3 regions of the Anaerobacillus sp. ABR4_321 genome follow, and region 1 is predicted to be linked to each of the others. Evidence: predicted binding sites of a transcription regulator. Region 1 holds the regulator's gene; each other region holds the start of a gene.
The links. The regulator Rex, encoded in region 1, represses fermentation and respiration genes when NADH is low (regulators of the CRP and FNR family bind a similar motif). The targets are predictions, from matches to a motif close to TTGTGAAATATTTCACAA.
Positions count from the first base shown of each region.

Region 2: a site for Rex is predicted at 3,335-3,352, ahead of ACXADT_RS08525 (cytochrome c oxidase subunit 2A). Genes of this name have one in related genera too.
Region 3: a site for Rex is predicted at 6,736-6,753, ahead of ACXADT_RS15765 (cytochrome ubiquinol oxidase subunit I). Genes of this name have one in related genera too.

Region 1 covers NZ_JBSWTK010000001.1:420,183-428,296, forward strand. Annotated here, with positions in the region: gene ACXADT_RS02230 (hypothetical protein) at 1-112, opposite strand, end outside; gene groL (chaperonin GroEL) at 1,182-2,822, opposite strand; gene groES (co-chaperone GroES) at 2,871-3,158, opposite strand; gene ACXADT_RS02245 (lysostaphin resistance A-like protein) at 3,500-4,210, shown strand; gene ACXADT_RS02250 (YdiK family protein) at 4,207-4,431, shown strand; gene tatC (twin-arginine translocase subunit TatC) at 4,451-5,218, opposite strand; gene ACXADT_RS02260 (twin-arginine translocase TatA/TatE family subunit) at 5,239-5,421, opposite strand; gene ACXADT_RS02265 (redox-sensing transcriptional repressor Rex) at 5,449-6,087, opposite strand; gene moaC (cyclic pyranopterin monophosphate synthase MoaC) at 6,131-6,613, opposite strand; gene ACXADT_RS02275 (ABC-F family ATP-binding cassette domain-containing protein) at 6,860-8,114, shown strand, end outside.
Region 2 covers NZ_JBSWTK010000001.1:1,646,876-1,654,989, reverse strand. Annotated here, with positions in the region: gene proC (pyrroline-5-carboxylate reductase) at 1-653, opposite strand, end outside; gene ACXADT_RS08535 (b(o/a)3-type cytochrome-c oxidase subunit 1) at 990-2,633, opposite strand; gene ACXADT_RS08530 (cytochrome c oxidase subunit II) at 2,630-3,103, opposite strand; gene ACXADT_RS08525 (cytochrome c oxidase subunit 2A) at 3,119-3,277, opposite strand; gene ACXADT_RS08520 (Crp/Fnr family transcriptional regulator) at 3,411-4,118, opposite strand; gene ACXADT_RS08515 (hypothetical protein) at 4,298-4,762, shown strand; gene ACXADT_RS08510 (CapA family protein) at 4,892-6,022, shown strand; gene ACXADT_RS08505 (peptidoglycan-binding domain-containing protein) at 6,065-6,463, opposite strand; partial or broken gene ACXADT_RS08500 (peptidoglycan recognition protein family protein) at 6,557-7,081, opposite strand; gene ACXADT_RS08495 (hypothetical protein) at 7,210-7,389, opposite strand; gene ACXADT_RS08490 (divergent PAP2 family protein) at 7,472-7,954, shown strand.
Region 3 covers NZ_JBSWTK010000001.1:3,026,998-3,035,111, forward strand. Annotated here, with positions in the region: gene ACXADT_RS15740 (DMT family transporter) at 1-782, opposite strand, end outside; gene ACXADT_RS15745 (DNA-dependent RNA polymerase subunit epsilon) at 1,149-1,358, shown strand; gene rnjA (ribonuclease J1) at 1,362-3,029, shown strand; gene ACXADT_RS15755 (potassium channel family protein) at 3,482-4,147, opposite strand; gene ACXADT_RS15760 (cytochrome d ubiquinol oxidase subunit II) at 4,252-5,268, opposite strand; gene ACXADT_RS15765 (cytochrome ubiquinol oxidase subunit I) at 5,281-6,609, opposite strand; gene ACXADT_RS15770 (ABC transporter ATP-binding protein) at 6,792-8,114, opposite strand, start outside.

The sequences.
Region 1 (8,114 bases):
GCCGATAATACCTCCTCTCCCTTTTCAGTGGTTCTCCTTTACGCTCGAGATAGTCTATGAGATCTACATTACGAGCAACCTCCACTTGGTTCGCGCTTACATGTTTGGCCATGCAGCACTTCCTCCTCTCTAAAATTAGATATAAAAAAAGACAGGGAGAATTTCTCCCTGTCTAGCGTTCAATCTCTACTTTTGCTTTTCCTTCTGGTGAGAAGCCTCTATATTGACCTTTTCACTCTTCATTTCCAAAGTGGTGTTTTCTTTCACTTCATGGAACTCTCGGTCCAGCTTACTTTCGATTTGTGATAGTCGGTGGTATCAATATTGAAATGAAGCAACCGTGTAAGCTGTCATTTCCGCCTAAAATTCTTTTTCAGGTTTGGTGTAGTCATTCATATTTTCCTTTGTGTAAAGTTTGGCGTGAGTGAGTTCATGCAGGTAGAATGGTTTTTCGGAAAGCTGTAGAGTTTAACTTTATTAAAGATAGTCCATGCGACTTCGCAAAAATTCCACGTAAAGTGGAATCGATAAAGATTACCCCATGTTTTTGACGCTTGCTTATAGTGGACTACGAGTAGGTGAGCTTATCTGCCGGATATAGACATGGATAAAAAACACTAAGAGTAACCAACCAAAACGTATTACAACCCCAACAATAGGAGAAAAGAGTATCAACTACTGACTCCAAAACTAAAGGATCGATCAGAACGCTAAAAATGGACGCTGGAGTTATTGAGGTCCTTAAAAGACACAAAGAACACCAAGATGATCTTATTGAGAAAATGAAGAACGAATATTCTCAATTGGATTTTGTCTTTGCTAAGGAAGTTCAGAATCTTGGATACCCTGAGTTTTTAAAGACCGTAAACACCCATATGAGACGTCTATTAAAAATTAGTGGTATCCATAAGGAACTTACCCCACACCTCTCTATTAATTGAAGCAGGTGTAGGAGTTAAAGAAATTCAACAACGATTAGTTCATGGAGATATAAACACAACCATGAATATATACGCGCACATTACTGAAAACATGGAAAAAAAAGCCTCTCATAAGTTCAGTGAACTTATGAGAGGCTTGTTAGATATATAGTGTTTTCTCCGCCAGGTATGTCAAAAGTATATCTTTTTGACTTTTGGGGTGAAGCTAAACCCTTGATATCAAGGCTCATGGGTGCATGATTACATCATACCGCCCATTCCACCCATACCGCCCATGCCGCTCATGTCAGGCATGCCGCCGCCTTCGTTTTCCTCAGGTTTGTCAGCGATAACTGCTTCCGTTGTAAGAAGCATAGCAGATACAGATGCAGCGTTTTGTAGAGCTGAACGTGTAACTTTTGTAGGGTCAACGATACCAGCGTCTACCATGTTTACCCACTCACCAGTAAGAGCGTTGAAGCCGATACCGATCTTCTCGCCTTTCAGGCGCTCAACAACAACGGATCCTTCAAGACCAGCGTTGTGAGAGATCTGACGGATTGGCTCTTCTAGTGCGCGAAGAACGATCTTCACACCAGTTGCTTCATCACCAGTTGCTTCAACAGCTTGAACTGCCTTCACAACGTTAACAAGAGCAGTACCACCACCGGATACGATACCTTCTTCAACCGCTGCGCGAGTTGAGTTAAGAGCATCCTCGATGCGTAGTTTACGTTCTTTCAATTCTGTTTCAGTTGCAGCACCAACTTTGATGACAGCTACGCCGCCAGCAAGTTTAGCAAGACGCTCCTGAAGTTTTTCTTTATCGAACTCAGAAGTTGTTTCTTCTAGCTGAGCTTTGATTTGGTTAACGCGAGCAGCGATCTTATCAGTTTCGCCAGAGCCTTCAACGATTGTTGTGTTTTCTTTCGTTACAACAACTTTAGAAGCGCGGCCAAGCTGCGTGATGTTTGCTTGCTTAAGATCTAGACCAAGATCTTCAGTAATCACTTCAGCACCAGTTAGTGTACCGATGTCTTCAAGCATAGCTTTACGACGGTCACCGAAACCAGGAGCTTTAACAGCTACTGCGTTGAACGTTCCTCGAAGCTTGTTCACAACGAGTGTTGCAAGAGCTTCACCTTCAACGTCTTCAGCGATCATAAGAAGTGGTTTACCTTGTTGTACCACTTGCTCAAGCACTGGAAGTACATCTTGGATGCTTGCGATCTTCTTATCAGTGATAAGGATATATGGATCTTCTAGAACAGCTTCCATTTTATCAGAGTCTGTTACCATGTAAGGAGATGCATATCCGCGGTCGAACTGCATACCTTCTACTACTTCAAGCTCAGTAGCGAATCCTTTTGATTCTTCAACAGTGATAACGCCGTCGTTTCCAACGCGCTCCATTGCTTCAGCGATCAATTGACCTACTTCTTCGTCAGCAGCAGAGATAGACGCAACCTGTGCGATTGACTCTTTACCTTCGATTGGCTTAGAAATTTTCTTAAGCTCATCAACAGCAGCTTTTGTTGCTTTTTCGATTCCTTTACGGATAACCATTGGGTTAGCACCAGAAGCAACGTTTTTAAGTCCTTCACGAACCATTGCTTGTGCAAGAACCGTTGCAGTTGTTGTACCGTCACCAGCAACGTCGTTCGTCTTGCTTGCTACTTCAGCTACAAGCTTAGCACCCATGTTTTCGAATGCATCTTCAAGTTCAATTTCTTTCGCGATCGTTACACCGTCATTTGTGATAAGAGGAGAACCGAACTTCTTCTCTAGTACCACGTTACGTCCTTTTGGACCGAGTGTAACTTTTACTGCGTTTGCAAGAGAATCAACACCGCGAAGCATTGAGCGACGGGCTTCTTCACTAAACTTAATATCTTTAGCCATTTGTTACCCTCCAATTTATGTAGTTCTTATTTTATTTGAGTGGTTGTATTACTTGCTTACAACTGCAAGAATATCGTTTTCACGAAGAATTAAATATTCTTTACCGTCATATTTTACTTCAGTACCAGCATACTTACTGTAAATAACTGCATCGCCTTCTGAAACTTCAAGAGCTACACGCTCGCCAGAATCAGTTAACACACCGCTACCTACAGATACAATGCGACCTTCTTGAGGCTTTTCTTTTGCAGAATCAGGAAGTACGATTCCACTAGACGTTTTTTCTTCTAATTGAATTGGTTCTACTACTACGCGATCACCTAAAGGCTTTAACAACTCAAACACCCTCCTCAGTGGATATTAATGGTTTGTATTGTTTCTGTTAGCACTCAACATAGGCGAGTGCTAACACATGTATATAATAAAATATTTCGCTATTCTTTTGCAAGTAGTAAAGTTGATTTTTTTAACAGAAAATTTGCATTCCTTTATTTATCAACTTCTTCCAAATAAAAGATAAGACTTACGTACTAGTTATCAGAACATTCCCTCTTCAGATTCGTCACTGTTTCGAAACTCTTCTAAAGGGCATTCCCATTCCTAAATGTGTTAAACTAATACAAGTATGCAAAATGCCTTTATCTAGGCATGCAAACCACTAAAAGGAGTTATGCTTCTTGGCAAAACACTATTGGACTATCTTAATTACTTATATTGTTATGCAGCTTTCCGGATATCCGGGTGCAAAACTATTTCAATCCCTAGATGTTCCGAACCCAGTCGTAAGCTACTCGGTTGTGAGCTTTTTTACAGCACTCATCATCATGCTGTTTCTACTCCGCTCAACTCCTGATGAGCCGTTTGAACGTTCTACCCGCGTAACAGCAGGGAAAGCGGTGAGCTGGAGCATTCTTGGTATCTTCATGGCTTACTTTGCTCAAATTATCGCAGCGATGATCGAGGTCAATTTATTCGGAATCGAACCTGGATCAGAAAATACAGAGATGCTGATGGATGTTGCGAAGGCATCACCGATCTTCATCCTTGTAATAGCGATCATTGGCCCAATTCTTGAAGAGATCGTCTTTAGAAAAGTGATTTTCGGGGCACTCTATACACGGTTTAACTTTTGGATCGCTGGAATCGCGAGTTCGGTTATCTTTGCAGCCATCCATTTGGATTTCGACCACATCCTTGTTTATACTGCGATGGGACTTACGTTCGCGTTTCTATATGTAAAAACGAAGCGGTTGATCGTACCGATTGTCGCTCATATGACGATGAATACGATTGTTGTCTTAATTAACATCTTCTTTGCAGATGATCTAGCAGAACTACAGAAGAAAGCGGAACAAATGCAATCATTTATTGGAGGAGTACTTACATGAGATTTTCACCAACTCTAATGGGGTTTTTCTACGCAGGGCTCGGTTCGATCTTCACGTACCTTGCGATTCAAAGCGCCCGTTCTGATGCAGATATGTGGAGCCTTTGGACGATACTACTGATGGTGCTCGCCACAGTTGATTTCGCTTACTCCATTCGCTTCTTTTTACTTAAAAAGAAAATCAATCAACTGAAGAAAAAAGATCAAAACAAAAAGCGATAGGGCTATCCTATCGCTTTTGTTATGCTTCCTGTTCCGAATCCTGCTCTTCCAATTGACGCTTCGCCTCTGCTTGTAGTCTCTTTCTATAACCATAGCGAGACACAAGAATGCTGAATTCATATAGTAAAAACAATGGTACCGAAACCATGAGGTGTGAAATAATTTCAGGCGGTGTGATCATACCCGCTATGACGAGGAGTCCAAAATACGCGTATCTCCTAATCTGTACAAGCATGGCAGGATTTAAAATTCCGAGTCTTGTAAAGAAAAGAACGATCACAGGCAGCTGAAACACAAAGCCAAATGGTAATGTTAACTGAAACAAGAAAGTGAAGTATTGATTTGCGCCGTACATTTCCTGAATGTTGAGGCTTTCTGCCAAATTCCCGACAAAGTCGATGACAAAAGGAAACAGGACGAAATATGAAAATGAAACTCCTCCAAGAAAGAGGAGAAAGACTGCTGGGATATACGATAACGTTACTTTCCGTTCATTATCATAAAGTCCTGGCGAAACAAAAGCCCATAGCTGATAGAGAGCGATGGGCGATGTCATAATGAAAGCAACCAGGAACGCAAAGCTGAAATAAACCTTTAACGGGTCTGTTAATGTAAAAGCGTTCATCGGAATACCCTGTGCTTCAGGAGCATTCTGGAGAAAGACGATGACCGGCTTTGCGATGAATAGTCCCGCAATAAAGGAGAGAATTAAGACGACGACTGTGATGATGATTCGTTTTCTTAATTCTTCTATGTGATCATAGATGGATTGTTTTTGTTCATCCATTCCCTATCCGTCCTAACCGATTACTGTTCGTTTTTTTTCTTATCGTTCGTATCATCGTCGTCATCTGCTAGACCTTTTGTTGCGTTCTTGAACTCACGAAGTGTGTTACCTGCTGCTTTACCAAGCTCAGGTAGTTTCTTAGGTCCAAAAATGATCAAAGCAACAACTGCAACTAGAGCGATACTTGCGCCACCCATTCCCATGCGTGTCACCTCCTTAAGATTGTAAGTTTATACAGGGTAATGTTTCATAAAATACACGAGAGCCTGCAGCTCAACAGCCAGATCAATATGGTGCACTCGAATATGATCTGGTACGGTCAAACGTGCTGGCGTAAAGTTCAGAATCCCTTTAATTCCAGCCTCGTCCATTTGATCTGCAATCGACTGAGCAGCATGAACGGGTACTGTAAGGATAACGACTGAGATGTCGTTCTTCTTCACCTGTTCTTTAAACTGATCGATATGGTAGACCGGAATACCACCAATTTCTTGGTTTACTTTTGCAGCATCCGCATCAAATGCCAGTTCGATCTTCGTATTGTTATTCTTAATGAAATTGTAGTGCAGAAACGCTGTCCCAAGGTTACCTACTCCTACTAGAGCTACCCTGGTCGTTTCATCTTGATCTAGGGTCTTACTAAAGAAAGATAACAGATAATGAACGTTATACCCATACCCTTTTTTACCAAGAGCACCGAAATAACTAAAATCTCTTCGTATGGTAGCAGAATCTACCTTTATCGCATCGCTCAATTCAGCAGAACTTACCCGCTGTTTACCAGATGCACTAAGATTTTTTAAATAGCGATAATAGAGCGGCAGTCGTTTTGCTGTCGCTTGCGGAATTTTTGTTTGATCAATATCCATAAACACCCTCCACATTGACCTCCGCGCTCAATCTATGGTTGTCCTACTCGCGCTTGTAATCCCCGCTTTTCCCCCCTGTTTTTGTAAGGAGATAGGTTTCCCCGATAACGATGCCTTTATCCAGCGCTTTGCACATATCGTACACGGTTAATGCTGCCGCTGATGCTGCCGTCAGCGCTTCCATTTCTACTCCGGTGCTCCCTTTTGTTTTCACTTGAGCTTCAATCGTAAGCTCATAAAAGGAAGCGCTCACTTCCCAGTCGAAATGAAGGTCAACGCCAGAAAGCGCTATCGGATGACACATAGGGATGAGATCAGACGTTTTTTTTGCTGCCATAATCCCGGCAATTTGGGCGACTTGAAGCACATCGCCTTTCTTCATATTTCCGTCTTTGATACCAGTATAAATTTCTTCACTAACCTTCACGCTCGTTTTGGCAACCGCTGTACGAGCAGTCGGAGTTTTCTCTGTAATATCGACCATCTGTGCGCGGCCTTCTTTATTAAAATGAGTAAATGAACTCATGGCTGCCCCTTTCTTCTATAGATGATAGAAGGTTAAATGGAATGCTGCTACTTGTGACTATACACCATTTCTATCCTTTTTGCTGTTTTTTAACAAGAATTTTTATTACCATTTAATGAACATTCCTGTAGTTGCCCACCTTGTCCTCACTACGATAAACTTAAAGGAACGTAATCCAATGGTAGATCAAGCAAATCGCTCGATTCAACATACAACGAGAAGAGAGAAATTCGAGGTGAAGAAACAATGATCGCACTACAAGTAAATGGCGTATCAAAATCATTTGGTGCTGACCCTATTTTATCTAATATTAAGCTAGAAGTACAATCGAGAGACCGTGTGGCACTCGTTGGTCGAAACGGTGCCGGAAAGTCTACTCTTCTAAAACTCATCACAGGGCAGCTCTCCTATGATTCAGGAGATATCATCAAACCGAAAGATGTACGGATCGGATACATGGCTCAGGACACGGGCCTCGAATCGAACCTATCGATCTGGGATGAAATGCTTAGCGTCTTTGAAGAACTTCGTCGTATGGAAAAAGAACTTCGACGGTACGAAGAGAAGATGGGTGACCCATCTATCTATGAAAATGAGCAGGAATACCAGCGTATCATGAAAGAATATGACCAGCTTCAGGTCGCTTTCAAAGACAAAGGCGGCTACAAATACGAAGCGGATATTCGTACGGTCCTTCACGGGCTTAACTTCAAAGATTTCGATTATAAAACACCGATTTCTAGTCTAAGTGGAGGGCAAAAGACGCGCCTGGCGCTCGGTAAACTCTTACTTACAAAACCTGAGCTACTCATTCTGGATGAGCCGACAAACCATCTTGATATCCAAACACTCACATGGCTCGAGGGTTATTTAACAGGCTACACAGGTGCCATCCTCATCGTTTCTCACGACCGCTATTTTCTCGATAAAATCGTGAACAAGGTATATGAGATCTCAAGAAACCGTGCAGAACGATTCGAAGGAAATTATAGCTTCTATTTAGAAGAGAAAGATCGGCGCTATGAGCAGCAGCTCAAAGAGTTTGAGAAGCAGCAAAAGGAAATCGCAAAACTAGAAGACTTTGTTCAGAAAAACATCGTCCGCGCCTCTACGACAAAGCGTGCTCAAAGTAGAAGAAAGCAGCTTGAAAAGATGGAGCGGATCGATAAGCCAAAAGGCGATGAGAAATCAGCCAACATTTCGTTTACGATCGACAAGCAAACAGGTAACGATGTACTGAGTGTGAGGGAGTTATCGATCGGCTACCCGGATACGGTGATCAATGATCAACTAACGTTCGACTTGAAACGCCAGGAAAGCGTTGCGCTCGTTGGTCCGAACGGAATCGGAAAATCGACGCTGCTGCAGGCGATCGTCTCAGGAAAAACCCTCCTAGGCGGAGAATTAAACTTCGGAAGTAATGTTCAGGTCGGGTTCTATGATCAAGAGCAAACGAATCTCACATCGAATAAAACTGTCCTTAACGAACTATGGGATGACT
Region 2 (8,114 bases), 1.2 Mb from region 1:
GCCTCCCTACCGTCTTTTAACATCGCTACGGATCCGTACATCATTTGTACCACAAGTTTCGTTGCTTGCTCTGACGTTAATCCATATGTTTTCGCTGTTTGTTGGAGAGCTTCTGCGAATTGATAAACAAATGCAGGTGCACTGCCTGTGACAGCGGTCAACTGATGGATTTGTTCTTCAGACAGTTCTTCAGATTCCCCGATTGCGTCCAAAATGAGTTGCAGGGATGCTCGGTCATCCTCAGTAACACGTTTTCCACAAGCAAAGATGGACATAGACTCCTTCACATCAGCTGCAGTATTTGGCATGATCCATGCCACAGGACTTTGAGGTAATGCTTCTTCAAGTTGAGTTGGTCCAATACCTGCAGCTACAGTAATAATGAGCTGACTCGTCACAAAGCCCGATAGCTCTTTCAATACAGCAGGGTGACTTGCAGGAGGTACTGCGAGAATAACAACGTCGTGATTTGAAACAACATCCTGCCATTTTGCAGTTTCAACATGATATGTATCTTTTAGATGAGCTAGTCTTCCGTTATCTGATCGATTAGAGATCGTGACGGTGCCAATGTGATCTGATTGTTTAAGTCCAGAAAAAATGGCTTCTGCCATACGACCAGCGCCAATAAATAGAATGTTAGGTTTCTTCATATAGTCCTCCTTCCACATTTTCTTCTATACTATATCAAAACTATGATCAAAGATAAAAACGCTGGTATAAACCAGCGTCAGTTTGTAGAGAAAACGATGTCGTTATTCTGTTCTCCCAATGCCGTAGCCGATGACGATCGCATGCTCCGCATACGAACGTCTCTCCTACTTGAAGGAAATAAATCCATTCCGTCCCAATGGTTTAACAGATGAATTTGGAAGGAGATTCTGACCATCCATATATTACTTAACCTTAATTGGAGCGGAAATAATGGACTACTCTGCAATACCAAAACTGTTTCAACACTCTAATGCTGTTATAACCAGCGCTTTTAGTTACCAAAACTTAAATCCTGGGGAACTTGGCGGTGCGTGTTCGATCATGTGCACCACCGGAACCGTGTATGCAACGAGAATGAGAATCGTAGCTACTGTCAGCCAAAGCCTCCAATTTTCAAGGATAACTGGTGTTCTTTCAGCTCGATCGGCAACTGTTCCGATTGGGAAGTCTTCTTTTCCTTTTGGAGCAAAAAATGCAAGATCAGTCAGAATAAACATCAATAATAAAATAGCAATAAATAATATCGAGCCCCCAAGTGCCATCGTCACTTCATATGGAATCCATCCTAGAGCATCCGGGTGATCTTGATAGGTTGTGTAAGCTGTTCTTCTAGGAGCACCGAGTAACCCAACAGTATGCATAGCACCTGACATGAAGAACATTCCAACTGCCCAAAGAATCGTTTGTAAGTTTGCAAGACTGTGCATTCTTCCTGTTAGTACTCTGCCTGTAAGGTGCGGAATCAACCAATACGCAATTCCAAAGAACGTCAATGCAACACTAGAAGCAACTGTAAGATGGAAGTGTCCAGTTACCCATAACGTGTTATGAACGATTTGGTTCATCTGGTTACTTGCATTGATGATTCCTCCTGCGCCTGCAGGAACGAAAATCAGCATACCGACCATAGGAGCAAAGAATCGTGCATCTCTCCATGGAAGCTTCTTAAACCACCCGAACAACCCAGATGCTCCCTTTTTACGTCCAGAGATTTCAAACGTAGCGAACAATGAGAATGCTGTCATCAAAGAAGGAACGATAACCATAAAAGTTAAGACTACCTGTAAGAATTTCCAGAACGGAGAAATTCCTGACTCTAGTAACTGATGGTGAAAGCCTACTGGAATTGAGAACAGTAGAAATAAAACGAATGATAAACGTGCTAGAGCGTCACTAAATATTTTCCCTCCGATGATTTCAGGAATAATGACATACCAACACACGTACGCAGGAAGTAACCAAAAATAAACGAGAGGATGACCAAAATACCAAAACAGCGTACGACTAAGTAAGATGTTGATGCCATCTACCCATCCAAATGACCAAGGAATAAATTGAAAGAGTACTGATGCAGCGACACCTATTGTAGCGACAAACCATAAAACCATCGTCATGACAGCCATAAAAGCAAACAGTGGAGAGAGTTTTTTCTTTGATACCTTTTTACAAATATAATAGTGACTACACATTGCCCCGCCAGCTAACCAAGTGCCAATAATAAAGAACGTTAATCCAATATAAAACAAGGGAGAAGCCTTCAATGGGGCATAAAATGTGTAAAGCACAGTACCTTCATTTAATAAAATCATAACGGTCGTTAAGACTGTTCCGATCGTCATGACGACAAATCCCAGCCATGCCATTCTAAACGGTTGATCGTAAAACTTTCCTAACGTTCTGCTTAGACCAGCGTAAAAGAATCCAATAATAAAATAGGTTGTAAAAACAAGTGCGAGTAAGATTCCATGAGCTGTGAGTAATTGATAATAGCCTATCCCTGCAGGAAGCTGAACCGTTCCACTTCTTACAAGAGTTTGAAGCAGTCCAGCAATACCTCCTAGTAGTACCGCTGCAAATGCAACATAAATGTGTGCCATACTAAGCTTTGCATCTGCACGATCAACAACTTGACTTATCATTCGATCACCTCCAGAGGCACACCCATCGCCTGGTGTCCGACTCCGCAATATTCATTGCATAAAATTAAAAATTGACCCACATCGTCAAACGTATGAGTAATTTTATTTACGTGACCAGGAGTGACCATCATATTCACGTTTGTCTTTGGAATTTGAAATCCATGCACAACGTCTTTACTCGTTACCGTAAAATGAACAGTCGCTCCTTTCGGAATTTTCAAGTCTTGAACAGACTGAAATGTGAACGCTTGAGCAATCATTACCAATTCGTATTCGTTTTCTCCAATCTTTTTTAAGCCTGGTTCGTCGAATGGAGCCGTAATATCGACTTCTTGAGGATCTAAAATTTCATCATCACTCGGCGGTGTGTGACCCATTGCAAATGCATTGATACCGATAATCAGTAAAAATACGACTAATGTTCCACTTCCGACAATTAACCAGATTTTCTCAAACTTATGAATGTGCATATGCTTCCCTCCTGATTAAAACCTCGCTACATATAAGCAGTAAACAGCTCCCCATGATAGAACGATAAAACCACCTACCATAAAGACAGAAATAATTGTTCCTTTAAGCTCTTCTTCACTTTTCTCAACCTTTACTGAACGGTGAGCTTCACTTTTACTATCAACAAGTTTCAATTCTCTCCCCCCTAACTCAATGTCTACTCTTAGTTTAGGAGATGGAAGGAGTAGCATCTGTGACATATATCACAAACATGGTGAATTTCACACAAAAAAAAGAGGGTATAAGAGATCATGATCTCTTACACCCTTACAATCTACATATGCTGCTAGGACATCCTTCACAGTGACAAATAGCCTTTAACCGGTCAATATCTCTTATCGTAATGACGCCACCTTCATAGTCGATGATCTCTTCTCTTTTTAACTGGTTTAACATTCGATTGACTGTTTCTCTCGTCGAGCCGATTAAGTCTCCTAGTTCTGAATTTGTTAAGCGATTTGTGAACCGCACTTTGTTGCCTTCCGATACGCCATACGTATTCGACATACGGATCAGCGTAGAGGCAAGAGCGCCATTTTTACCAAAGAACAAGAGGTCTCGAAGTTTTGTTTGTAAAAAACGCTGCATGTAACCAAGCCACTTCATGAAATCGATCGCTAAATCACCATTTTGCCAGAGGAGCGTTTCAAGATCCTTTTGTTGAATAACACCAAGAGTACAATCGCTTATTGCCTCTGCAGTATAACTATTCGTTATGTGAACATCATCTTTTAAATCACCGAACAAATCTCCAGATTGGAAATAATACAGTACAAGGTCTTTTCCTTCATCTGAGCTTTTTGTTAATTTCACCGCACCTTGTTTAAGAAAGTAAATATGTTGGCACTCTTCACCTTCCCAATAAATCTTCTCACCACGAGGCACATGCCTCTCATACATAACACCTTTTAGTTTTGTGAAATTTTCAGAAGCAAAGGACTGAGTATTATAGCCAGCCGTGTTTTTTGAAATCATTGGGCACTCCATTATCCGAACTCCTTTCGTTCCAATTCATCTTAAGTTTAGTATACCAGCAACCTTGAATTTAAGGTGTGACAATAATCACACCTTTCAATCAGGGTGTGACGAAATACACATCTTGAAAGGGATAAAGCGATTAAACTAAATGAAAATAAACCATAGGAGGTTAAAAAATGGTCACTGGCTTATTACTAATCGATGACAAAAATAGTGAACTCCTAAACACTGCTCATTATAAAGAGAAGTTAGATGAGTTCCTCATGATCACAAGACCTTTCACAGAGGAAATCATGATCGTCTCTAATCACCCTAAAATCATCTTACCTTACACACCACGAGACATACGTATCGTGACGGAGTACTATAAGCATTCAAGCATTTTGGGACAGCTGCATGCTGGCCTTTCACTATCAAGTTATCAGGCCAATATTGTGGTTGATTACGAAACATCATTTCATGAACTAGAGCTTCAACCCCCGATTGAAGAATTCTCAAAAACAAATCCTGACCTGATCCTTTTTGAGAAATCAAAGATAAACGGAATCTACAACAAATCGATCGTACCAGTACTGTCTGAATACCTTGAACACCCAAGCAAGGCGACAAGGAAATTCGATGACCTCAATTTTGTATTGTAACGAATAAAAGACACGACAATAGTCACAATTCGACTAGTCGCGTCTTTTTTTTTGAAAAGAATTAGGACTATTTGTAGAGATACCATATAATAAGTGTATCGTTTTAAATCTATAACAAAGGTGAACTCAATGAAAACTAAATTTATCGTTATTTGTGCGCTAGTTGTTTTTCTCGCTACTAGTGTGACGTTTCTTTTACTTTCTACTGGAGGGGAATCACTTTCAGAACCAAAAAACCTGTCATCGTACCGTGACGATCTTGCTGTAGCGGAAAACAATACCGTATCTCTTTCTTCAATAAGTCTTTCAGCAGTTGGAGATATTCTGATTCACGACAGGGTCTATGAAAATGCTGAAACGAACAACGGATATGACTTTATGCCGATGCTTGAAGCTGTGAAATCTGAGATGGAGAAGGCAGATATTACGTTTGCTAATCAGGAAACAGTCATCGGTGGAACTTCGATTGGTTTATCTTCTTATCCAAGTTTCAATAGCCCACAAGAAGTAGGGGACGCCCTAAAAGAAAGCGGTGTCGATATCGTCTCTATGGCAAATAACCATACGCTTGACCGTGGTGAAAAAGCATTACAAAATGCCTTTAAGCACTGGAATGAGATCGGAATGCTTTATACAGGAAGTTACCTTTCACCAGAAGATCAATCGAAGATCAGAACGATAAAAAAAGATGATATCACAGTAGCTTTTCTTGCTTATACATATGGTACAAACGGCATTCGCCCCCCTGCAGACAAGCCATATCTGGTCAATTACATCGACAAACAAAAGATTGCGAAAGATATTCAAGAAGCTGAATCCATTTCAGACGCTGTGGTTGTCAGCATGCATTTTGGAAATGAATACGAAAGGCTCCCGAATAACTTTCAGCTAGAATTGTCTTCATTTATAGCAGAATCAGGTGCCGACATTATCCTAGGTCATCACCCTCACGTTCTTCAACCGGTTGAATGGATCAATACGACAGATGATCGCAAGGTTTTTGTAGCCTACTCTCTAGGCAACTTCTTATCTGGCCAAAAAAATAACTATAAAGATATAGGTGGTATCCTTACCTTGGATATCGAAAAGAAGAAATTTAGAGGTGAGACGAGCGTTCGTGTGACCTCTCCATCCTTCTTCCCAACTTTTGTAGAGAAAGGTTACATTGTAAAACCGCTAAATGAATCTAAACCTGAGTTACTTGATGAAATAAATCAACACATGAGTCAATGGGTTCCTGAATTAAAGGTTCCGAAATAAAAATAACGCCGCCCCTTCAAATGAGGGGCGGCGTTTTAGCGATTAGAACATTACGTTCCATGTTTTTGGTCCTACGATACCATCTACAAGTAATCCTTTTCTAGATTGATAACTCCTTACTGCGTCTCTCGTAATGGGGCCGAAAATGCCATCTGGCTTAACATTGACTGCTCGCTGGATTGCCTCAACATCTTTTCCACGATCCCCTATCATGACATAGTGACCTGGATAAGGTCTTACAGGAGCTTGAGATGAAGGTCTCTTTGGAGCTTTCTTTAGAGCAGCTAGCGTGATCGGACCTACAATTCCATCTTCACTAAGACCATACAATCGCTGAAACTTCTTAACAGCCAATTCCGTTTCTCTCCCAAAAATCCCGTCTGCACCATATTCCTGCAGATTCATACCCGCATTGATCAGATAGTTTTGAATTCGTTTCACTTCGTCCCCGCGATCTCCATAGCTGATAAGTAAAACGTTTTTAGGAGGCGGTGTTGGAATGACGTCTATAACATCAGAACCATCGAGCAAATGATAGGAAGCTGTCACGTCACGAATGAATTCTGCCCATGTTACGCCGTAACGATTCAAAGCGTTCTGTGGATCTGTTCTTCGTGTAGGATCTAATGTGGAGTGTGCAACAACATCAGACTCTGGGTCTAACTTAAATTTGTCACATAGATAGGCGATGTACCAAACGTACCGACTATACGCTTCTCGAAACGTAATGCTTCCTCCCCAACAAAGTTCCACTCCGATCGCATGATCATTCGCATCACCATTAAATAAAACATTATCCGTGTTTACAACATAGCGCACATGCCATGCTTTTTCATCTAATGGAATAATTTCTAAGATAACATCATCATCAATAAACGTATGTGCTGAAGCTGAAACAACGTTTTTTGCAAAATATGCGCGATTCGCATATGCAGTGGAACCAGCATTGCCTGTATCGTGCGCAACAATGAATGATATTCCGTTATTTTTTTCTTGTGGCCTAGATTTCCCCTTACTTATATAATCCCTAGTAATGGCATACTTAAGGTTTTCTGCCATTTTCCTCACTCCTTTTAATGTGCCACACTTCTTCCTAAATATTGTATGTGGAACTACTGAGAGGAGGACTAGTTATCGTTCCCATTTACATAAAAAGGGCCAGGGCCTAAAGGACCCCGGCAGTATTTCTAATTCATCAGCTTATTGTAATCTGTAGCATCATTCATAAACGATTCTAGATCGGCGTTCATTCCAGGCTTGTTCGTCAGTCTAGTAAGTACGTTTGAATACTCTGGTTCGTTTTCTTCGTTTTGAAGAGCTCTCAATGCTTTCTGAATCAACATCGCATCTTTTTGGTTAATATTCACTGTCGATCCCTCCGTTTAAAATTTATTATTTCACAACAGACTCAACATATTACATCCTTTTGTAAGGGAGACTATGATTGAGGTGAATACGTTGAATAAAGGAATCATTACAGCATTATCTGCCATTGCATTAGCGCAAAGCCTGAAAATACTCACTCACAAGAAACAGGCCAATAAATGGGATTGGCGTCCTCTTTTTCAAACAGGTGGAATGCCGAGTTCCCATTCAGCAGGTGTTTCTGCACTAGCAACTTATACTGCATTACAAACTGGAAAAGAATCGATCGAAACTGCGCTAGCTTGTGTTTTCGGGGTCATCGTTATGTACGACGCACAGGGGATCAGAAGGCATACTGGTGAAATAGCTCAATTAGTAAATGACCTTGATGAAGATATCGAATTATTATCAGGCCATTATCCTGACCTTCTGCATGTAAGGAGAGAAGAAGAGCTTAACGAACTTCTCGGACATCAACCTGCAGAGGTCGCTGGCGGAGCATGTCTTGGTATTGCACTCGGCGTTCTGGGACACTCAATAGGAAAAAATAAACAGCCCAAACATTGACATCTTCCCTCAAGAGTGTATAATAAGAAATTGGGATCTCGAAATTCCCGTATTAACAACTAGCTCCTTTAACATTAGGAGAACTAAAATTCATAACTGGAAAGGTATGAACAGCATGTTTCAAATTGGCTTACATCAAGTGAATGGCCATACTACAATT
Region 3 (8,114 bases), 2.6 Mb from region 1:
GCACTACCCCAAAACAACGCCGTGACTGGAACCAAGTATGTCACTAGCGTCGCATACTCTGCACTCCCCTTTTGAATCATATAAAAGAAGAGAAGATAGGCGATGCCTGATCCAAACACCCCAAGTCCTATTAGCGATATAAGGATATCACGTTCGATGATCGGCGTAAATAATTGTACATCTCCTGAAACAAACATCATGATGAATCCACCTAGTGTTCCAACTGCTAGCGTCATGATCGCCAAGATATCGACAGGAACATCTGAAAGGTTTTTCTTAGTGAATTGTGATGCAAAGCCATAGCAAGCTGTTGCAATGAGCATCGGTACGACCCCGATCCAATCTTCTTTAAAAAATGAACCGAGATTGAATTCGATAAGAAATAATATACCGATAAATCCGATAATAACCCCTGACCACTGTCTCAGCTTGAGAACTCTCGAAAAGAACAATGCTCCTAGAATCCCGGTAAATAAAGGAGTCGTAGCATTTAATGCAGCTGCTAAACTGCTAGAGATGCGCTCTTCACTGAATGCGATCAACCCCCAAGGTATAAGTGCGTTCAACAAACCCACTAAAATCAAGCTTCCCCACGGGAGCCTTTTAAATAGGTAGCTAACTCGCCCTTTTACAATGAGATATATAAAAATCGCCAATGCACCGAACAAACATCTGTAAAATACGACGCCCATCGGTCCAACCACTGGAACGAGTATTTTGATAAACATAAATGACATCCCCCAGATTAAGCTAAGTGATAACAGGGCAAGTAACAGTCTCATGGATTCCCCTCCTCATGCATTTCGTATCATTCTATCTTACATGAACAGGGTCTTCTTGTCTCTTGATTCATTTCCATCTGTTTCCTAACTATTTTTTTGACTATTAACGAATAATAACAACACTATAACAATAGGAAAGGAATGGATCAGATGTATACGAAAATGAAACGAAAAATCAAAAAATCATTAAAAACCTTCTTTTTCCCTCACTCTCCAACAGTACAAGAATAAGAATTTTTCCTTTCATGGCGCGGTAAATCTCTATTTTTATAATGGAAAATCTATTTGAAACATGAAAAAGAAACCAATTTCCTATATAATAAACGGAGATGCACACAAATTGTCTTGGTTAAGGAGAGATTTAGAATGATTTATAAGGTTTACTATCAAGAAACAAAAAAGGAGGTTCCTGTAAGAGAGCGAACAAACAGCCTGTACGTTGAGGCTAATTCTGAACGGGAAGTTCGCTATAAATTAAAGGAACGCAACTACAATATCGAATTCATTCAAACAGTAGAAGATGAATTTCTAGAATTCGAGCAAAAATCAGAGCACTTTGAATTGGAGAATGTATAAACTATGAAATTTGTTAAAAATCATCAAACAGCCGTTTTTGCACTCGGTGGACTAGGAGAAATCGGCAAAAACATGTACGGTATTCAGTTCCAGGATGAAATTATCCTGGTCGATGCAGGGGTTAAGTTCCCTGAAGAAGAGTTACTAGGAATTGATTACGTAATTCCTGATTATTCTTACCTAGTGAAAAACCAGGATAAGATTAAAGGACTTTTCATCACACATGGTCACGAAGACCACATCGGAGGTATTCCATACTTACTTCGCGAAATTAATGTCCCAATCTTTGGTGGGAAACTTGCGCTAGGATTCATCCGAAACAAACTTGAAGAACACGGTCTTCTAAGAGGAGCGTCTCTTAACGAAATTACAGAAGATGACATCATCAAGTTTAGAAAAACATCTGTTGCGTTCTTCAGAACAACACACAGTATTCCAGATTCCTTTGGAGTAGTCGTTAAGACACCACCTGGAAACATCGTTCATACAGGTGACTTCAAGTTTGACTTCACTCCAGTAGGTGAGCCAGCTAACCTTACTAAGATGGCCGAGATCGGGAAAGAAGGCGTATTAGCACTTCTATCTGACTCAACAAACAGTGAAGTTCCTGGCTTTACGATGTCTGAGAGTCGCGTCGGTGAGACGATTCAGGACATTTTTAGAAAAGTAGATGGCCGCGTTATTTTCGCAACGTTCGCATCAAACATCCACCGTCTTCAGCAAGTTGTTGAAGCTGCGGTTGAAAACGGACGTAAGGTCGCGGTATTTGGACGTAGTATGGAAGCGAACATTACGATTGGACAAGAACTCGGATACATTCGTGCGCCGAAAGATACGTTCATCGATGCGCATCAAATCAACAGACTTCCAGAAAATCAAGTAACGATCCTTTGTACAGGAAGTCAAGGAGAGCCGATGGCTGCGCTATCTCGTATCGCTAACGGTACGCACCGTCAAATTCAAATCATCCCTGGTGATACAGTTGTATTCTCCTCTTCGCCGATCCCTGGTAACCAGGTAAGCGTTTCGAGAATTATTAACCAGCTGTCTCGTGCTGGAGCTGAAGTTATCCATCACAAACTAAGTGATATCCATACTTCCGGACACGGTGGGCAAGATGAACAGAAATTGATGCTTCGCCTGATCAAGCCAAAGTTCTTCATGCCGATCCACGGTGAATACAGAATGCTTAAGATGCATACGAAGCTCGCTCAGGACTGTGGCATTCCACAAGACCACTCATTCATCATGGACAATGGTGAAGTGCTAGCTCTAAGCGAAAATGAAGCATCGATCAGCGGTAAAATTCCATCAGGTTCTGTTTACGTTGATGGAAAAGGAATCGGAGACATTGGTAACATCGTTCTTCGTGACCGTAAGATTCTTTCTGAAGAAGGTCTCGTTATCGTTGTTGTCAGCATCAACATGAAAGAATTCAAGATCCTTTCTGGCCCAGACATCATCTCTCGCGGCTTTGTATACATGAGAGAATCTGGAGATCTTATCAATGATGCACAAGATCTTCTATCGAAGCATCTTAATGGCGTCATGGAGAAACGTACGAGTCAGTGGTCTGAGATCAAGAACGAAATCACTGATACGCTTGCACCATTCTTATACGAGAAAACAAAGCGTCGTCCAATGATCCTACCGATCATCATGGAGATCTAAAAATATCATTAAAGACCGCCTGTCACTTCGATAGGCGGTTTTTTTTAGATTGTCGAGTAACGTTAATAGGTAACGATCCATTATGGCTGGTGGGATTTGCGCTCCAGGATACTTGCTTTCCGCGGGGCGGGCGGTAAGCCTCCTCGTTCCTGCGGGGTCTTACCTGTCCCGCATATCCCGCAGGAGTCAAGTATCCTTCCGCTCCAATCTGCGTTAAATGTATTCTAAAACCTAAAAGAATTGATTTAAAAACAGTAGAACGCTTCTTCATTAGAGCTCAGGATATGAAATATTTCCTTTCCTAAATTTAATTAGAATGTACACGTCTTGCATCAAGAAAAAAACTTGATTCTCTTTAAACAATCTGTTTTTCTGCGGTATAGACACTACTAGAACGAAGTCATCATTTAAACTGAAAAAACCGCCGGTCGCAATGACAGGCGGTTTTTTGATTAATCTCTATTAAGCAGCTGGCGCTCTAAACGGTTGATGTCTTGATCTGAGCCGATCACGATCAAAATATCTCCCTTGTAGATCTTCTGGTCCGCTTGAGGAGAAACGATGATGTCATCACCATTCTTAATTGCAACGATGTTGGCACCGTACTTTGCTCGGATATCGAGCTCGATAATCGTTTTATTATCCATTCTTGAGTTTGCGATAAGTTCGACGATACTATGTTCATCTGAAAGCTCTAAATAGTCGAGTACACTATTCGATATGATATTATGAGCAATCCTCATCCCCATATCTCTCTCTGGGTGAACGATCTTATCAGCACCGATCTTGTTCAGAACTTTTTCATGATAATCATTTTGAGCTTTTACCGTAATGTTACTTACACCTAGCTCTTTCAAGATCAACGTTGTAAGGATACTTGACTGGATATTATCTCCGATCGCGACAATCACGTGATCAAAATTTCGTATACCTAGATTTTTTAATACGCTCTCATCCGTTGAATCTGCGATAACAGCGTGCGTTGCTACGGAGGAAAATTCGTTAACTTTGTCTTCATCCATATCGATTGCGAGAACTTCCATTCCCTGTTGACTCAATGATTTGCATATACTACCGCCAAAACGGCCTAGTCCAATAACCGCAAATTGTTTTTTCAACGTACACTCCTCCTACTTATCTCGGAAAGAAACGTGACAGCGATCCGCTGCCACGTTGTTAACTCTATCCTATCACGTTGTACCACCGTGTCAATATGATCTCTTTACGACTTGTTCCCTTTTACATACTCAGCATCAAAGAGGAATAGTCGCATCAATAAGATTAGAGAAGGTACGAGTAAGCATAGTCCTGCTACGAACGCAATTACTAGGTAAACCCCCATCGTTTCGTTCGTGTAGCCAGAGTAAATCGTAACGTAGTCGTATAAAATCCACGGGAGGTGTGACACCCCGTAGCCAAAGAACGCAAAAAAGAATTGCAGCATAACATAGATAAAGGCTGTTCCATAGCGTTTCTTATGAAAGATCAAGTATGTTGCAACTAAGAAACAAAACAGTGATGCAATAAACAGCCATGCATAGTCGAGCGTGCTCGCAAAATGCTCAGGGTTGTGTTGCTGCAGCGCTACGAAGACGAGTATACTAGCTAAAATGGTTGGTGCGCTCCAAAAGAGAGCGTATTTCCTTAGAAGCTCAAGCGCAGGCGTATCATTCGCTCTGCTTGCATAAAATGTAAGAAATGCGGCACTGATGAACAATACAGAAACGATCGCAAGTAACACGACTGACCAAGAATAAAAACTTGTGAAAAGTTCACCTGCGAGAAACGTGACGTTGCCATCCACTTCTTCTATGAAACCACCTTCAGATAAAGTGAGTGCCGTTGAGAGCGAAGCAGGGATCAATAACCCTGTCACTCCATACAAGAAGGTATACACTTTACTCTTTTTTGCACCGTAGTTCCCGAACGCATAAAATGATCCTCTGATGGCTATGAGAATGATCGCAATACTTCCAGGCACAAGCAACGCTGTTCCGAAATAATATGCTGTGTCTGGAAAGAAACCGATCAGACCTACAAAAAAGAATACGAAGAACACATTCGTGACTTCCCAAACCGGAGATAAGTACCGACTGATAATACGGTTGATGATATGATCTCGGCCTGTTAATTCTCCATAGTATGCAAAGAAGCCGGCTCCGAAATCGATTGAAGCAGTGATTAGATAGCCATATAGAAATACCCATAACACCGTGATCCCTATAACCTGAATATCCAATTTGACACCCCCCTATCTAGATTTTGCGATTTCCTCTAACTCATTTTCTGCTGGATTCGAGTGGAACATCTTTCTAAGAACGATGACACAAAGCGTCCCGAGGACGATGTATAACAATAAGAACAAGATCAGCATCAAGCCTACGTGATCCGACGTTGTTGCAGCGTGACCTGTTCGGAGAATGTCCCAAAGGATCCAAGGCTGACGCCCCACTTCTGAGAAAATCCATCCAAATTCAATTGCAAGCATCGAAAGCGGTCCTGCAATGACGATAAGCCTTAGTAACCATCTGTTACCCGGGTTGAATCGTTTAACCCTTAAAGCGAGCATATAGAAGAACGTCAGAGCTGCTAAATACATTCCGATTCCTACCATGCCATCAAAAAGGTAATGGATAAAGAGTGGCGGTGTTTCATCTTCTGGTACTTGATCTAAGCCCATCACTTCCGCACTCGGGTTACCGTGAGCAAGGATACTTAAGAAGTTAGGTAACACGAGACCGTATTTAACTTCTTCATTCTCTTCATCTAGAATACCTCCAACAATTAACCCTGCATTCCCAGTTGTTTCAAAATGCCATTCTGCAGCAGCTAGTTTTTCAGGTTGGTATTCCGCAAGAAACTTCCCTGCGAAATCCCCTACCATCGCGGTCCCAATCGCAAAAATAAAACCTGCTGTCATCGTCAGTTTCAACGCTTTTTTGTAATACGTACCAGTCTTGCCCCTGAGCATCATAAATGCTGTGATCGCGGCTAGTACGATTGCCGATGTAAGGTATGCGGACATTACAACATGACCTACTTTAGTTGGCGTCGCAGGATTAAACATCGCAGCAAGCGGTTCTATATCAGTCAATACACCATCGACCATCGTAAAACCTTGTGGAGCATTCATAAACGCATTGACTGTAGAGATAAAGACTGCCGACATGGTTGAACCGATTACGACTGGTATTGAAATCAACCAGTGGTAGATTGGCTTTTTAAATCGATCCCATGTATATAAATAGATTCCTAGAAAGATTGCTTCAAAGAAAAACGCAAACGTTTCTAAGAATAAAGGCAAACTGATTACCTGACCGGCAAGCTGCATAAAGTTTGGCCAGAGTAAAGAAAGCTGTAAGCCAATAGCCGTTCCTGTCACAACCCCTACTGCAACAGTTACAACAAACCCTCTTGACCAGCGTCTTGCTAATAACGTGTAGTAAGGGTCATTGCGCTTGATCCCGATCCATTCTGCTAAACTTATAAGCAAAGGCACACCAACACCGAGAGTTGCAAAGATTATATGAAACCCTAGTGTAAGGCTTGTTAAAAGCCTGCTGAGCATCGCTGAATCCATTTCCACCTACTTCATCCCCTTTTAGATCAACTCAAAGTCTTGTAAACAATCTTCCCTTATCAACTTGAACAAAAACTAACAAACATGTGAAGCTTTCTACAAATCTATTATGACTGAACAAGGACTTTGTGACAAGTATCACAATCTAAATTAAAAAAAGAAGCCCGAAAAGGACTTCTTTATTATCCTGCATCCATCATATTAAACTGTGAACGGACTAATTCGTAGTAGGTTCCACCTTTACGCATCAATTCGTTATGATCTCCCTGCTCTAATATACGACCATGATCTAACACGATAATATTGTCTGCTCCACGGATCGTTGACAGCCTATGGGCGATCATAATCGCAGTTCTACCTTCAAGCACGACGTTTAGTGCGTTCTGAATCTTGAGCTCAGTTTCTGTGTCGATACTAGCGGTTGCTTCATCGAGTATCAAAATTCTCGGATCGGCTAATAACGCGCGGGCGAAAGATAACAACTGACGTTCACCCACTGAAAGTACGTTACCCCTCTCTTCAACTTCCGTTTCATACCCATTGCTTAGCCTCTTGATAAACTGATCCGCTCCGACTGCTTCTGCTGCTTCGAGTACTTCTTCATCTGTTGCATCAGGTCGACCGAAACGAATGTTTTCCATAATCGTTCCAGAAAAGATAAACGTATCTTGAAGCACGACACTCACTTTTTGGCGCAAACTATCCAATTTAACATCTCGTAAATCGACGCCATCGATTTTTACTGACCCTTTTGTAGGATCATAAAACCTGCTGATCAGATTGGCGATTGTTGATTTACCAGAACCAGTGTGCCCAACAAGTGCAACTGTTTCGCCCGCTTTCATTCTTAAACTCATCTGATGAAGTGCTTTTCTTTTCTTATCATAGGAGAATTCAACGTCTTCGAACGTGATTTCACCTTTCATTTCTTTAAATTCTCTTGCATCCTTTTTCTCAGGAACATTTGGCTTTTCATCTAAAAATTCAAAAATACGCTCTGATGAAGCCATCGCTACGAGTAGCTGGTTATATACTTGACCTAATCTTGAGATCGGTTCCCAGAACATTCCTAAGTAAAAAGCAAACGTTACGAAGACACCATAATCGAGACCGTTTTGGATTAAATAGACACCAAACCAAATCAGAATCGCTGTTCCAATTGCATTCGACATCTCTACGAAAGGTCGGAACATCGCACTCTTCTTCGTCGCATCCTTCCAACTTGAGTATGTTTCATGGTTTACGCCTTCAAAGAAGTCCATGTTCTCTGTTTCCTGTGTATAAGACTGTGTCACGCGAATACCTTGAATGCTTTCGTTCAAGTGAGAGTTTAGCTTCGCTTGCTTCACCCTAACCTGCTGCCATGATCTCCTAATCCTTCTTCGTAGCCTAGTCGAGATTAAGAACATGAGCGGAAGGATGATCATGATCGCTAGCGTCAACTCTGGACTTAGAATAAACATGACCACGAGGATACCAAGTAATAAAACGATATCCATTAACAA